4 regions of the Mesorhizobium sp. B2-3-7 genome follow, and region 1 is predicted to be linked to each of the others. Evidence: riboswitches for the same ligand, from Rfam matches in the RefSeq annotation. Region 1 holds a riboswitch; each other region holds the start of a gene.
What was found. Region 1 has a riboswitch for cobalamin ahead of FJ940_RS14335 (DUF1636 family protein). Riboswitches for the same ligand answer to the same signal wherever they lie in the genome.

Region 1 (3,184 bases):
GGTCGCGCAGCGCGGCCAGCCGCATCGTGGGCAGCCGATCGGCGTCGCCTTTCCAGGCCGCTGCCAGTCCGGCCAGGTCGCTGTCCGTGAAGGACAGCGCCACCATTTCCGCCGGCGTCTGCCGCAGATCGACCGGCTCGGCGAGATCGTCGAGCGAGGCGGATGTGGTGGTGAGGATGTGCATCGCGGTCGGTGTTGCCTCAGCCGGCGAGGATATGCTCGATCGCCGGGCGGTTCAGCCCCTTGAGGCCGATGACGACCAGGCGCGAGCGGCGGTCGTCGTCAGCCGTCCAGGCGCGGTCATAATAATGATTGACGCGCGGACCGACCGCCTGCAGCAACAGCCGCATCGGCTTGCCGCCGACCTCGACGAAGCCTTTCACCCGCAGCACGTTCTCCTGTTCGGCGGCGGTGGCGACGCGCTTTGCCAGGTCGTCCGGGTTGGCGATCGAGGGGATGTCGACGATGAACGTATCGAAGTCGTCGTGCTCGTGGTCGAAGGCGCCGTCATGATGGGACTTGCGGTTCTCGATGTCGTCCTCGACGGCGAGGCCTAGCCCGAGCAGCACGGACGGATCGACCTTGCCATGAGCCGTCGGCACGACCTTCACGGCGCGGGCGGAGTGTTCGCCAATGATGGCGTTGGCGCGAGCCGAACCTGCGGCATCCATCAGGTCGCTCTTCGACAGGATGATGAGGTCGGCGCAGGCGATCTGGTCCTCGAACACCTCCTCGACGGGGTCGTCGTGGTCCAGTGTCTGGTCCTGCGCGCGTTGCGCCTGTAGGGCGTCCATGTCGTTGGCGACGCGCCCCTCGGCGAGTGCCGGACCGTCGACCACGGCGATCACGCCGTCGACTGTCACCCGGCTCTTCACCGTCGGCCACTGGAAGGCCTGGACCAGCGGCTTGGGCAGAGCCAAGCCCGAGGTTTCGATCAGGATGTGGTCGACCTTCGGCGTCAGCGACAGGATCTGGTCGAGCGCCGGGACGAAATCGTCGGCGACGGTGCAGCAGATGCAGCCATTGGCCAGTTCGACGATGTTTTCCTCCGGGCAGGTGTCGATGCCGCAGCCCTTGAGGATCTCGCCGTCGATGCCGATGTCGCCGAATTCGTTGACGATGATGGCGATACGCTTGCCGCCCGCGTTTTCCAGGAGATGGCGGACCAGCGTGGTCTTGCCGGCACCCAGGAAGCCGGTGACGACGGTACAGGGGACGCGGGAGAGAGTGGCGGCGGAAACTGCGGCGGTCATGATCAGTCCTTCAGCATGTCGAGGGGAGGAATGCGGGCGACGAGGCCGCGCTTGAGGGAATCCGGGCGACCACGCCACGGAATGAGGCCGTCGGTCGAAGCGGCGAAGAGTTTCGCGCCGGTGACGAGATCGGCGCCGCTGGCGATGTTCAGGTCGCCGAAGACATAACTCCAGCAGCCGTCGCGAAGAATCGCGGCACTGAGGCGGCGCTTGCAGTTGCCGAGGCATTCGACGGTGCGGACGCGGACATTGTCGGCCGTTGCGGCTTGGCGCGTATCTTGAGCCAAAACTTCGCCGGCGCGGGGATGGGCATCGGAACCGGTCTCGTCGCGGCAGGAAGCGCAGATGATGACAGTGACGCCGGCCAAGGCGTCGCTATCGCCAGACAAGTCGCTATCGCCAGGCAAAATGTCCGCTGTTTCAGCCGGGAAACTGCTGTCGCGTTCCAAATCGGGCTCCTTGCCCGGAAAACCCGCCGGGCGATCGGATTCTTATGTCTCAGACGGCAGGTCTCCTGGCTCGCGGGTCATCGCCTTCGTGCCGCCTTCCCGGGACCGTCCCAGTGGTTTTCGGCCTTGGCTCGTCGCTTACAGTTGCGGGGACAGCCGCGGATTTGAAATCGAGATTTCGCACCGCATTCCCTCTTGGCTCCTCCCTTTGCCGAGAGGAGACCGTCTGGAATGGATTTAGGCTCTTGCAGGCGGCGGTGTCAACGCGCGTCTACGACACGGCAATGTCGGCGAGCGGCTGCCCAAGGTCGCCGGCGGGCGTAACCTCGATCCGTTCGAGGCCGAGCCAGCGCTGCATCTGCGTCAATTCCTGGAAGAGTTGCGCGGCGGTTTCAGGCGGCGCGCTGGGCTCGGCATAGGCCGCGTGGACGCGTAGCACGCTGGCCGGCCGGTCGGCCTTGAGGTCGACGCGCGCCACGATCCTGTCGCCGAGCAGGAACGGCAGGACGTAATAGCCGTATTGCCGCTTTTCGGCAGGGGTGTAGATTTCTATGCGGTAGTGGAAATCGAACAGCCGCTCCGTGCGCGAGCGCTCGAAAACGACCGGATCGAACGGCGCCAGCAAGGCGCGGGCCTCGATTTTTCGTGGAATACGGGCCTCCTTATGGAGGTAAGCCGGTTTGTTCCAGCCCTCGACACGCATCGGCACCAGCTCGCCTGTTTCAACCAGCTCCTCCAGCCGGCCCTTCATGTCGGCCGGCGACAGGCGGAAATAGTCGCGCAGGTCGCTTGCTGTCGCGACGCCATGAGCGCGGGCGGATATCCGCAGCAATTCCCGATGCGCGTCCTCGGCAGACGGCACCGGCAGATCGAGGATCGCCTGCGGCAGTACGCGCTCGGGCAAATCATAGAAGCGTTCGAAGCCACGGCGGTGCGCGGTGGTGATGCGTCCTGCCCAGAACAGCCATTCGAAGGCATGCTTGGCGTGGCTCCAGCCCCACCAGCCGCCGGATCCTTTCTGGCCTTCGAGCGCGGAGGCGGCGATCGGGCCGCGCTCCGCGACCTCGCGGTAGATCTCTTCTATATAGGCGGCGTGCTCGCGGCCCCATTTGGCCAGGCCCAGATACATTTCATCGCCACGCTCCGCGCGCTGCATGCGCCAACGCATCAGGGGATAGGTCTCGACCGGCAGGAAGGAAGCCTCGTGCGCCCAGTATTCGAAAACCGTGCGCTTGCGCGTGACGGCGGCGTTGTCGAGCAAGGCGAACGGGTAGGGGCCGAGGCGCGAGTAGAGCGGCATGTAGTGAGCGCGCACCACCGCGCTGACGGAATCGATCTGCAGCAGGCCGGTGCGCGAGAGCACGCGGGCGAAGTGGCGTCGGTCGGGCGTGCCGGCGGGGCGGGGATCAGTGAACCCTTGGGCGGCGAGCGCGATGCGCCGGGCCGTGGCAAGCGAGATCTTTTCCTTCATTCGGATGCGAC
Region 2 (3,184 bases), on a different contig from region 1:
AAGGCATCGCCGGCTTCAGGATCCTTCCCGGGAAAGAAGCTCATGAACTCTCCTTGTCAGCGGCCGATGGCTGCTTTGGCCAGATCAGGCAAAGCGGATCGCCGCCTTCGCCCGCAGCTTGGCCGCAACCTCCTCGCGATTGCGCGGATGCTGGTTGGTTTCAAGCGAATCGAGAAGCTCGCGCGCCGACGCCGCGATGGCCTCGACGGCATGGTCGAATGCGTGCTGGTTCTGCTTCGAAGGCCGCGTCGTTCCGCTCAGCTTGCGAACGAATTGAAGGGCTGCATCGCGCACCTCGTCGTTGGTCGCCGGCGGATCAAAATTGAACAGGGTCTTGATGTTTCTGCACATCGCTTCCGTATCTCCTCTTGTCCTGGAGCCGTTTCAATCGGGACGCGTTCTATCCTCAATCATGATCATGTCAAAAACCAGAGAGACGGCTGCGTGCCTCAATCCGCGTCCAGCGGCTCCGTCCCGACCGGCTTGCCGTCGCGGGACAGCCTGATCTTCTCCACCTTGTCCTCGGCCGCCTTCAGCAGCCGGTCGCAATGCACCTTCAGCGCCTCGCCGCGCTCGTAGATCCTGATCGACTGGTCGAGCGGCACATCGCCACGCTCCAGATCATCGACGATCTTCTCCAGCGCGTCGAGAGCCTGTTCGAAGCTCATCGCCTTGACGTCTTCGTTGGTTTCACCAGCCATCATTCATCCTTTCATCAGTCGCCCGACATGGGCGGCGACCGAAAATGCCAATCCTTGCAGATCGTAGCCGCCCTCGAGCAGGCTGACGAGCCGGTTGCCGCTGTGGCGCGCCGCGCGCTGCATGAGTTGGCCGGTCGCCCAGTCGAAATCATCCTCGGTCAGGTTGATCTCGGCCAGCGGGTCGCGATGATGCGCATCGAAGCCGGCCGAAATAATGATCAGGTCGGGTGCAAAATTGTCGAGCGAGGGCAGCACGCGCGACAGGAAGGCATCGCGGAACGCCTCGCTGCCGGTCTGCGGCGCAAGCGGCGCGTTGACGATGTTGCCGGCGCCGGTTTCGTTCTTTGCTCCGGTGCCGGGGTAGAGCGGCATCTGGTGCGTCGAGCAATAAAGCACGGACGGATCGTCCCAGAAAACATCCTGCGTGCCGTTGCCGTGATGCACGTCCCAGTCGACGATGGCGACACGTTCGATATCGTGTTTGCGCTGTGCATAACGTGCGGCGATGGCCGCCGTGTTGAACAGGCAGAAGCCCATCGCGGTCGCTTTCTCGGCATGATGGCCGGGCGGCCGGGCGGCGACGAAAACGTTGTCTGCCCTGCCGGCAAAGACGTCGTCGACGGCGGCGTTGGCGGCTCCGATCGCGGTGATCGCCGCCTGCCAGCTCTTCGGGCTGGCCGTTGTGTCGGCATCGATGCGGGCGATGCCCGTCTCGGGAATGGCGGCGCGTACCCGCTCGACGAAATCCTCGGGATGCGCGTAGAGAATGGTGGCCTCGTCGCCTTCCGGCGCCTCGAGGCGGTCGAGCGCGGCAAAAGCCTCGTCGTCGAGCACGCGCTCGATGGCGCGCAAGCGGTCCGGCCGCTCCGGATGGCCGGGCGGCGTGATGTGCTCAAGGAAGATCGGATGGGTGTAGAGACGAGTGGCCATGCCCCCTATCTAGTGCCCCGGCGCGGCGATGGCCATGCGTTGCGGCCTGATGGCTGGGGAAAATCGCGCCTGCGTCCATTCGCGTCGCCGCGGGGATTGGCGGCGCAGGGGCTTCGTCGTAAAGTCCCGGCCACTGCCTGGTGCCCGCCGCGAGCGGGAGAATCGGGAACACGGTTTGATACCGTGGCGTGCCCAACGCTGTAAGGGGGACCGCGCCGGTAATGCCACTGTCGATGACGGGAAGGCGCCGGATGCGGGTTGATCCCGAGCCAGAAGACCGGCCTGGCAGGCATCGTCATCCGCATGGTCAGGCGGACGGCAGTTGATTGCAATCGCAAGGGGACAAGCGATGCCGGACAATATGACCATCCCCGTGGGTGACGGATTCGACCAGATGGCGCGCGATGCGGTCTACCGCGCCATGTTCACGCGGCGCGATGTTCGCAGCCATTTTACATCAGAGGCCGTCGACGACGAGGTCTTGGCGCGGCTGCTGCTTGCCGCCCATCACGCGCCATCGGTCGGCTTCATGCAGCCATGGAATTTCATCGTCATTCGTGGCACCGAACGACGGGAACAGGTGCGCGACCTGTTCCTCGCGGCGCGCGAGCAGGAATTGCCGGCGATCGAGGAAGAGCGGCGGGCGCTCTACCGCAAGCTCAAGCTGGAAGGCATCTGCGAAAGCGCGCTCAATATCTGTATCACCTGCGACCGCCGACGCTCACAGGGTTCGCCGCTGGGACGCTGGCACAATCCCGAGATGGATCTCTACAGCACGGTCTGCGCGGTGCAGAATTTCTGGCTGGCGGCGCGCGCCGAAGGCGTCGGCGTCGGCTGGGTCAGCATTATCGAGGCGCAGGCGTTGAAAGACCTTCTGTCGATTCCCGGGCATGTGACGCCGGTGGCCTATCTCTGTGTCGGCCGTGTCTCGGAGTTCGCGCCGAAACCGGACCTCGAAACACATGGCTGGGGGCGGCGGCTGCCGCTGCCCGAGCTGATCATGAGCGAGACGTTTTGCGGACAGGGCGAAGTTCCGCTCAAATCAACGATCGCACGCCTCAAGGCGGCAACATGCGAAAAGTCTGACAAACCCTTGATTTGATTGCCGATATGGCATGCGCAGCGCGCTGCCGGCGGCCTGCCGTCGTCAGGCGGCTCCGGCATCCTTCCTCAACAATCCTTCGAGCAGTTGCTTGAATGCCGCCACCACGGTCTTCGACGTCGCTTCCGGGTCGTTCGAATTGGCGATCCGCTGCGCCGCCTGGCTGCTCGCCCCGTTGATCAGCCGTGCCGCGGTCTCGGGGTCTACGCCCGGGACAACCACCCCGTCGCCCTGCAGCGTCGTCAGGTGATCGGTCATCGACGCGACGCAGGCATTGGCGTTCGGCCATTGCGCGGGATCCCCCAGCACGGCCGGACCGTCCCGAAACATGATGCGCTGGATTTCCGGCTCCAGCGCCATTTCGATGTAGCTCGTGCATTCGTCGACGAAGCTTTGCCAGCGGGTCGGTGCTTTCGCTGCAACCTCATTCACCCGTGCCGCCATCTCGGCG
Region 3 (3,184 bases), on a different contig from region 1:
ACCTGGAGCCTGTCGTTCCAGGGCGCCATCTGATCGAGATGGCGATAGAGGCCGAGATCCGTCATCGCATTCATCCCTTACCTCTCAAGCAACGCTGCGCAGGGCCGGCCGGCCGTCTTCGGCGAGGCGCGGACCGATGAAACGCGCGTACCAGTCGACGAACTGGATGACGCCGCCTTCGTGCAGTTCGGAATAGGGGCCGGGTTCATAGGCCGGCGACAGGATGCCGAAGGCGTTTTCCTCGACGATGCGACGATCCTGGCCGTTGGTCTCGGTCCAGACATGGGTGAGTTCGGCGAGATCATAGTCGACGCCCTCGACCGCGTCCCTGTGAACCAGCCATTTGGTCGTCACCGCGGTCTCGGTGGCGCTGATCGGCAGCACGCGGAACGTGACGGCGTGGTCGCCAAGGATGTGGTTCCAGGTCGTCGGATAGTGATAGAGCAGCAAGGAGCCGATGCGGTCGGTGGCAACGCCGTCGGACAGGTTCTTCTTGACCGCGCGTTTTCCCGTCATCGTATAACTGACGGCATCGCGCAGCAGCGGCGCGCGGGTGGCACGGTACTGTCCGGCCGGGTCGATGCGGAACCTGCTCGGCAGGCCTGCCGCCTCGCATTTGGCCCAGTGCGCCAGCATCTCCGGGTCGCCGTCGGCGTCTTGCACGCCAGTCACGGTCGGCGCCTCCGGGAAGGTCTTGCAGAGCTCCGGATGGTTGCCGGCGCAATGATAGCATTCGCGGTTGTTTTCCCAGACCAGCTTCCAATTGCCCTTCTCGACGATGGTGCTCTCGAAGGCGACCTTTGCTTCGCGCAGCCGATGCGGCAGCAAATAGGGTTCGATCATCGTCCGCATCGGCGCGAAATCCGCCGGCTCGTCGGCGAGGCAAATGAAGATGTAGCCGCCGACGCTTTCGCAGGCGACCGGCTTCAGGCCGAACTGGCTCTTGTCGAAACCCTCGGCCATCTGCCTGGCGAACAGCAGCCTGCCGTCCAGTTCATAGGTCCACTGATGGTAGGGGCAGACGAGCTTCGCCGCCGTGCCCTTGTCTGTGTTGCAGACGCGGCTGCCGCGATGGCGGCAAGAATTGTGGAAGGCGTTGATGTTGCCCTTCTGGTCACGCACCAGCACCACAGGATAGTCGCCGATCTGCACGGTGATGAAGCTGCCGGGCCGGGGCAGTTCGCAATCATGGCCGATGAACAGCCAGTCGCGGTACCAGATCAGCTCCATGTCGAGCTTGAAGTAGTCGGGATCGGTATAGAAGGGCTGCTCGAGCGAGAAGCCGTCCCTGCGGCCTTGCAGCCGTTTCAGCATGTCGTTGCGCGCATCCATGTCCTGTCCTCGCATTGAAGTCCTGTCCTCGCATCGAAGGACTGAACGGAGGGGAGAGAGGAAGGATCAAGCAGCGCGCCGGCTTGCGCCGGACATGCACCATCCGCCTCTTGACCGCCCGCCGCGATCAGTCGAGTCCAACATCTCGGGCTGGTTTCCGGGCTCTGGAGCTGTCCTTGCGGACTGTCGCGACACCTTCCCAGGCCTTTGCCCAGTGGTCTCCCGTTGCGACCTGAACTCCACCACCGTTGCGGGGGCAGCGCCGGATTCTGACCGGCTTCCCAATTCTCCGCCTCGTCGTCACGCGGCGGCACCTGAGATGGCAGGATCTAACCATGATCGCCGACTTGTCGTCGGCATGAAAACGACATCGCATCCATGCCGCGCGACACGCATTGGAAACGGCGCGGCCGCCGTTGCAGGGCAGAAAGCCTCAGGTCGCCGCCTCGGATTCCGTCTCGTGGCGGAGGCAAAAAAGGTTAACGGTTTCGAAAAGTGACTGTTAGCGCCCTCTAAAATCGAACCGAACGGTTCGTTTCTGTTGACGATGCGTGCAGGACGGTGTGAACACTGGGCCTTCGACACAGTTGGTGATCGCGCGACGCGTTTGCATAACCAACTGATAGTAAACAGAAAAAAACGAATGTTGAAGGCTCTGGCACAATTTCAAGTGGTGGAAACTTGGTCCACACGGAAAAACTTCGTGATTGGAAATGGCGGTATGGCTTTCCCACATCGGGGCTGTCCGAACGACGCGATTTCCTCCCAAGACACGCCGCTAGACGGACGGAAAAATACTGGAGTATCAAAAATGAAAAAGATCATTCTCACTGCCGCCGCCCTTCTGGCTGTTTCCGGCAGCGCCTTCGCTAGTAGCGACCATTATGGTTCGAATGCCCCTGCGGCCACCGCCGTCGACAGCTCGTACACCGCTTCGACCAAGAAGTCGGAACCGGCTGCCCAGACGCCTGTCCAGGGTGCCGATCGCAACCTCTTCGGCAACAACTAACAGCCGATCTCCAGTTGACGGCGGGCCTTCCGCCGTCCTGGCGAAATTTGAGAATTCAGGAGACTTGAAATGAAGAAGATCGTTCTTGCTGCCGCCGCCGTCCTGGCCGTGTCGGGCAGCGCTTTCGCCGGCAGCGACAACTATGGCTCCAATGGCGCCAACCAGCCCGCGGCCACTTCGACGGACAGCTCATACACCGCTTCGACCAAGACGCCGGCTCCGGCTGCCCAGGCACCTGTTCAGGGTGCCGACCATAACCTCTTCGGCAACAACTAACAGCCGATCCTGCAGCAGATGGCGGGCAAGCCCGCCTCTGCGGTGGAATTTGAGAATTCAGGAGACTTGAAATGAAAAAGATCATCCTTGCTGCCGCCGCCGTCCTGGCCGTTTCGGGCAGCGCTTTCGCCAGCAGCGACAACTATGGCTCCAATGGCGCCAATCAGCCTGCCGTCACCTCGGTCGACAATGCGCACACGGCTTCGATCCGCGACAGCGGCTCGCCGGTCTACAAGCTGCTCAATTCGTCGGGCGATGAACACAAGTCCGCCCCTCAGGGCAGTGACCGGAATCTCTTCGGCCACTAACAGCCGAAGCTGACACCAGACAGGAGCGGCGGGCTTTGCCCGCCGCTCCTTTTTTGCGTGACCGGCAATTAATTCATGGCCTGCTCTCAGGCCGCTTTCGCTTCCGTCTCGTGCAGCGCGAAGGATCGTCCATCCGCGTCGAAGATATGAAGGTCTCCGGCGTCGGCGCTCAGCCGCAGTGTCGCCCCGCGCTTGACCTCGACATTGCCCGGCAGCTTGGTCACCAGCGGCAGGTCGGCGCGGCCGATGTCGACATAGA
Region 4 (3,184 bases), on a different contig from region 1:
AAATGCTTCCGGATGCATCGCCCTGGCGATCTTGCCGATCGCTTCGATGTTGGCCGGTCCGGGTGTCAGTTCGGCATAGCGAAGCGCCACGAAGCGTTCGTTCTTGACCGCGTCTATCTCCTTCATTGCCGGATGCGCTTTCAGGAAATCGAGCAGCTTCCGGTAGCCGCCGCCATCCTGATAGTCGAGCAGGATGAGGAATTGCGGATTGCGCGAGGCCACCGTCTCCCAATCCGTGTTGCCCCAGCTGGTGTCCATGTCGGCCATGATGTTGTCGCCGCCGGCCGCGGAAATCATGGCGTTGGGAATGGCGAACTTGCCTGATGTGAACGGCTTGTCCTCGCCGGAATCATAGAGGAAGACGCGCGTTCCCCTGCGGTCGCCGACCTTTGCGGCGATTTCGGCGAGCTGCGCCTTCCAGCCGGAGACGAGCTTATCCGCTTCGGCCTCCTTGCCGAAGATCTTGCCCAGCTTCTCGACATCGCCATAGAGCAGGTCCATCGAAGCGGCAGGCCGGTTCTTGTCGAGATGGACGCAGCTTTCCGTCAGCACCAGGGTCTTGATGCCGTGTGGCGCCAGCGTATCGGGCGTCACCTCGCCGCCCGGCTTCATGCCGTAATACCAGCCGGCGAAGAAGAAGTCGGGCTCGACAGCGACCAGGTTTTCCAGCGTCGGATATTTGGGCGCCAGTTCCGGGATCGAGCCTTGCTCGGCCTTGAATTCGGGGCCGACCTTGTACCATCCGGTGATGCCGGTCAGGCCGACGATCGACGGCTGCAGCTTCAGGGCGAAGGCCATCTCGGCCATGTTGAGATCGTGAATGACAGCGCGCTTTGGAGGCGCGTCGAAGGTCAGCGACTTGCCGCAGCTGTCGACCGTCACCGGAAAGGCGAAGGCCGTAGAGGCCAGCAGGGAGAAGGCAAGAGATACGGCAAGGCGTTTCACGGATGTTGCTCCTTCGTTGCACGGGAATTGGATCTGCGCTCACGAAGATGCGCGGCACGGTTCGGAACCTCGAACACCGTCAGCTCGCGGTCCTCCGTCGGGTGGCGCAACCTAAAGACGTCGACACCGAAGATCTCGCGGATCAGCTGCTGAGTGAGTGCTTCGCGTGGCGGCGCCAGCACATGCAACCGGCCATGGCCCATCACCGCGACCCTGGTGGCGAAAGGCGTCACCAGCGCCAGATCGTGCAGCACCGCGATCACGGTCATGCCGAGGCCTGCAACCAGTTCGAGCAACTCGCTGCGCGCCCGCGGGTCGAGATGGTTGGTCGGCTCGTCGAGGAACAGGATCTTCGGCTCCTGTGCGATGGCGCGGGCAAGCTGGGCGCGCTGGCGCTCGCCGCCCGACAGCGAGCCGATGGTGCGGCCAAGCAGCGGCAACAGCCCGGTCCGGCGCAGCGCCTCGACGACAATGTCGCGTTCCTCGCTCCTGTGCCTGCGGCCGGTATGCGGAACCCGGCCGAGCTCGACATAATCGATCACCGCCAGCCGTGGATCCGGTTGATCGGTCTGGCCGACGACGGCGATGTGCAGCGCCCGCTCGGCGGTCGAAATCCTGTCCAGCAGGCGCCCGGTGAGCTTCACTTCGCCCGAACTCGGCCGCAGCATGCCCGACAGCATGCGCAGCAATGTCGTCTTGCCGGCGCCGTTGGGACCGATGATGGCGAGACGGTCGCCCGCCGCCACCGAAAGGCTGACCGGATGCACCAGATGCAGGCCATCCGCCGCCGCGGCCAGGTCGCGGGCCTCGAGAAGCGGCGCGGTCATGGGCAATTCCTTGCAGGGCCTGCCGGAATACGGGCCAGCGTCTTGCTTGCCAATCCTGCCGGACGCTGGCCTGAATTCACCTCGGTGGCGATATCGCGGCAAAGCGTGCACACGATGATGCGATGCATGGGAATGCAGTGAATGCGATCGATGGAGCCGTCCAACTTCCGTCACTTTCAAAAATGGCGACGGAAGGAAGCTGGCTTGAACCGGTCGACAAGACCGAACCCCGCGTCTCCTCCCGGCACACCCCGTCCGGTCAACCCATGCAGATGGCAGGTCTCCTGGCTCGCGGGTCGTTGCGCCATCCTGCCTTCCCAGCCTTGCCGGCCAGTGGCTTCTCGGATTTTGCTCGCCGCTTACAGTTGCGGGGGCAGCCATGGCTTCGACCCGAAAATCGGGCCTCACCATGTTCCCTTTTCACCCCTCGCCTTGCGGCGCGGGGACCATCACGAGTCGCAGCCTAGGATGCAGGCAGCGTCGAGGCAAGGTCGATGCATGTTCTGTTATAACGATACAAACGTGTGGTCAATCACTATCGCGCGCCACCAGTTCCAGCGGCCAGACCTCGCGAATGATCTCTGGCCCTTTCGCGCCGGCGAAAGCCGGGAGCGAGGCGAGCAGGATTTCGCCGAGCCGCCGCCCCATCGGGTCAAGGCTCGGACGAAAGCCGGTCAGCGCCGGCGAGAAATAACGGCAGAGCGGCGTGTCGACGATGACGATCACCGCGACATCCTGCCCGGGCTTGATCCCCATTTCGGCGAGCGCTTTGCAGCCGCCGAGCGCCATCGAGTCGTTGTTGAAGATAATCGCGGTCGGCGGATCCTTCGACCGCATGACTTGCGGTGTCACCGCGTAGCCACCGGCTTCGTTGATAAAACCGTCCACAATCAGGCCGGGATCGACTTCGATGCCGTGCCGCCGCAGCGCCTTGCAATAACCCTCCAGAAACAGATAACCGAAATTCAGGTCAAGCGACGGCCGGATGGCGGCGATGCGGCGGTGGCCACGCGCAACCAGCCGGTCGACCGCATCGGCGCCCGCCTTCTCGAAATCCAGATCCAGAGAGGGATAGCTGTCGTCGCCGGACCGGCTTCGGCCGAGCGTCGCGAAGGGAAAGCCGGCCTTGCTCAGATAGTCGATGCGATCGTCCTCGCGCCGCGTCCAGGCCAGTACGACGGCATCGGCACGACGCGTCTCGACGACGCGGCGCAGCCGCTCCTGTTGATAATCCGCCGGCGCGCCCATGACGATGATCAGGTCCAGCCCGCACTCGGCCAATGTCGCTTGCAGTCCGGTGAGGAACGGAATGAAGAACGGCTCGCCATACTGCTGGTCGCCCGGATGCGGCTGCAGCATGAAAGCCACGGCATGGGTGGTGCCGCGGCGTAAGTTCCTGCCCGAGTGGTTCG

Region 2: it holds a riboswitch for cobalamin, as region 1 does, so the genes downstream of both, bluB (5,6-dimethylbenzimidazole synthase) here and FJ940_RS14335 (DUF1636 family protein) in region 1, are expected to answer to the same signal.
Region 3: it holds a riboswitch for cobalamin, as region 1 does, so the genes downstream of both, FJ940_RS27525 (aromatic ring-hydroxylating dioxygenase subunit alpha) here and FJ940_RS14335 (DUF1636 family protein) in region 1, are expected to answer to the same signal.
Region 4: it holds a riboswitch for cobalamin, as region 1 does, so the genes downstream of both, FJ940_RS09070 (ABC transporter ATP-binding protein) here and FJ940_RS14335 (DUF1636 family protein) in region 1, are expected to answer to the same signal.

The regions. Positions count from the first base shown of each region.
Region 1 is NZ_VFVV01000006.1:255,400-258,583, forward strand. Features, by position in the region: gene FJ940_RS14325 (cobaltochelatase subunit CobN) at 1-184, opposite strand, end outside; gene cobW (cobalamin biosynthesis protein CobW) at 201-1,253, opposite strand; gene FJ940_RS14335 (DUF1636 family protein) at 1,256-1,702, opposite strand; cobalamin riboswitch at 1,740-1,944, opposite strand; gene FJ940_RS14340 (winged helix-turn-helix domain-containing protein) at 1,974-3,173, opposite strand.
Region 2 is NZ_VFVV01000002.1:416,002-419,185, reverse strand. Features, by position in the region: gene FJ940_RS05935 (pirin family protein) at 1-44, opposite strand, end outside; gene FJ940_RS05930 (DUF2277 domain-containing protein) at 85-351, opposite strand; gene FJ940_RS05925 (exodeoxyribonuclease VII small subunit) at 450-701, opposite strand; gene FJ940_RS05920 (histone deacetylase family protein) at 705-1,631, opposite strand; cobalamin riboswitch at 1,753-1,932, shown strand; gene bluB (5,6-dimethylbenzimidazole synthase) at 1,981-2,733, shown strand; gene FJ940_RS05910 (TetR/AcrR family transcriptional regulator) at 2,779-3,184, opposite strand, start outside.
Region 3 is NZ_VFVV01000020.1:67,792-70,975, reverse strand. Features, by position in the region: gene FJ940_RS27530 (hybrid-cluster NAD(P)-dependent oxidoreductase) at 1-65, opposite strand, end outside; gene FJ940_RS27525 (aromatic ring-hydroxylating dioxygenase subunit alpha) at 85-1,332, opposite strand; cobalamin riboswitch at 1,463-1,665, opposite strand; gene FJ940_RS27520 (DUF680 domain-containing protein) at 2,144-2,341, shown strand; gene FJ940_RS27515 (DUF680 domain-containing protein) at 2,411-2,617, shown strand; gene FJ940_RS27510 (DUF680 domain-containing protein) at 2,689-2,925, shown strand; gene ugpC (sn-glycerol-3-phosphate ABC transporter ATP-binding protein UgpC) at 3,012-3,184, opposite strand, start outside.
Region 4 is NZ_VFVV01000003.1:455,837-459,020, forward strand. Features, by position in the region: gene FJ940_RS09065 (ABC transporter substrate-binding protein) at 1-945, opposite strand, end outside; gene FJ940_RS09070 (ABC transporter ATP-binding protein) at 942-1,772, opposite strand; cobalamin riboswitch at 2,029-2,238, opposite strand; gene FJ940_RS09075 (LacI family DNA-binding transcriptional regulator) at 2,301-3,184, opposite strand, start outside.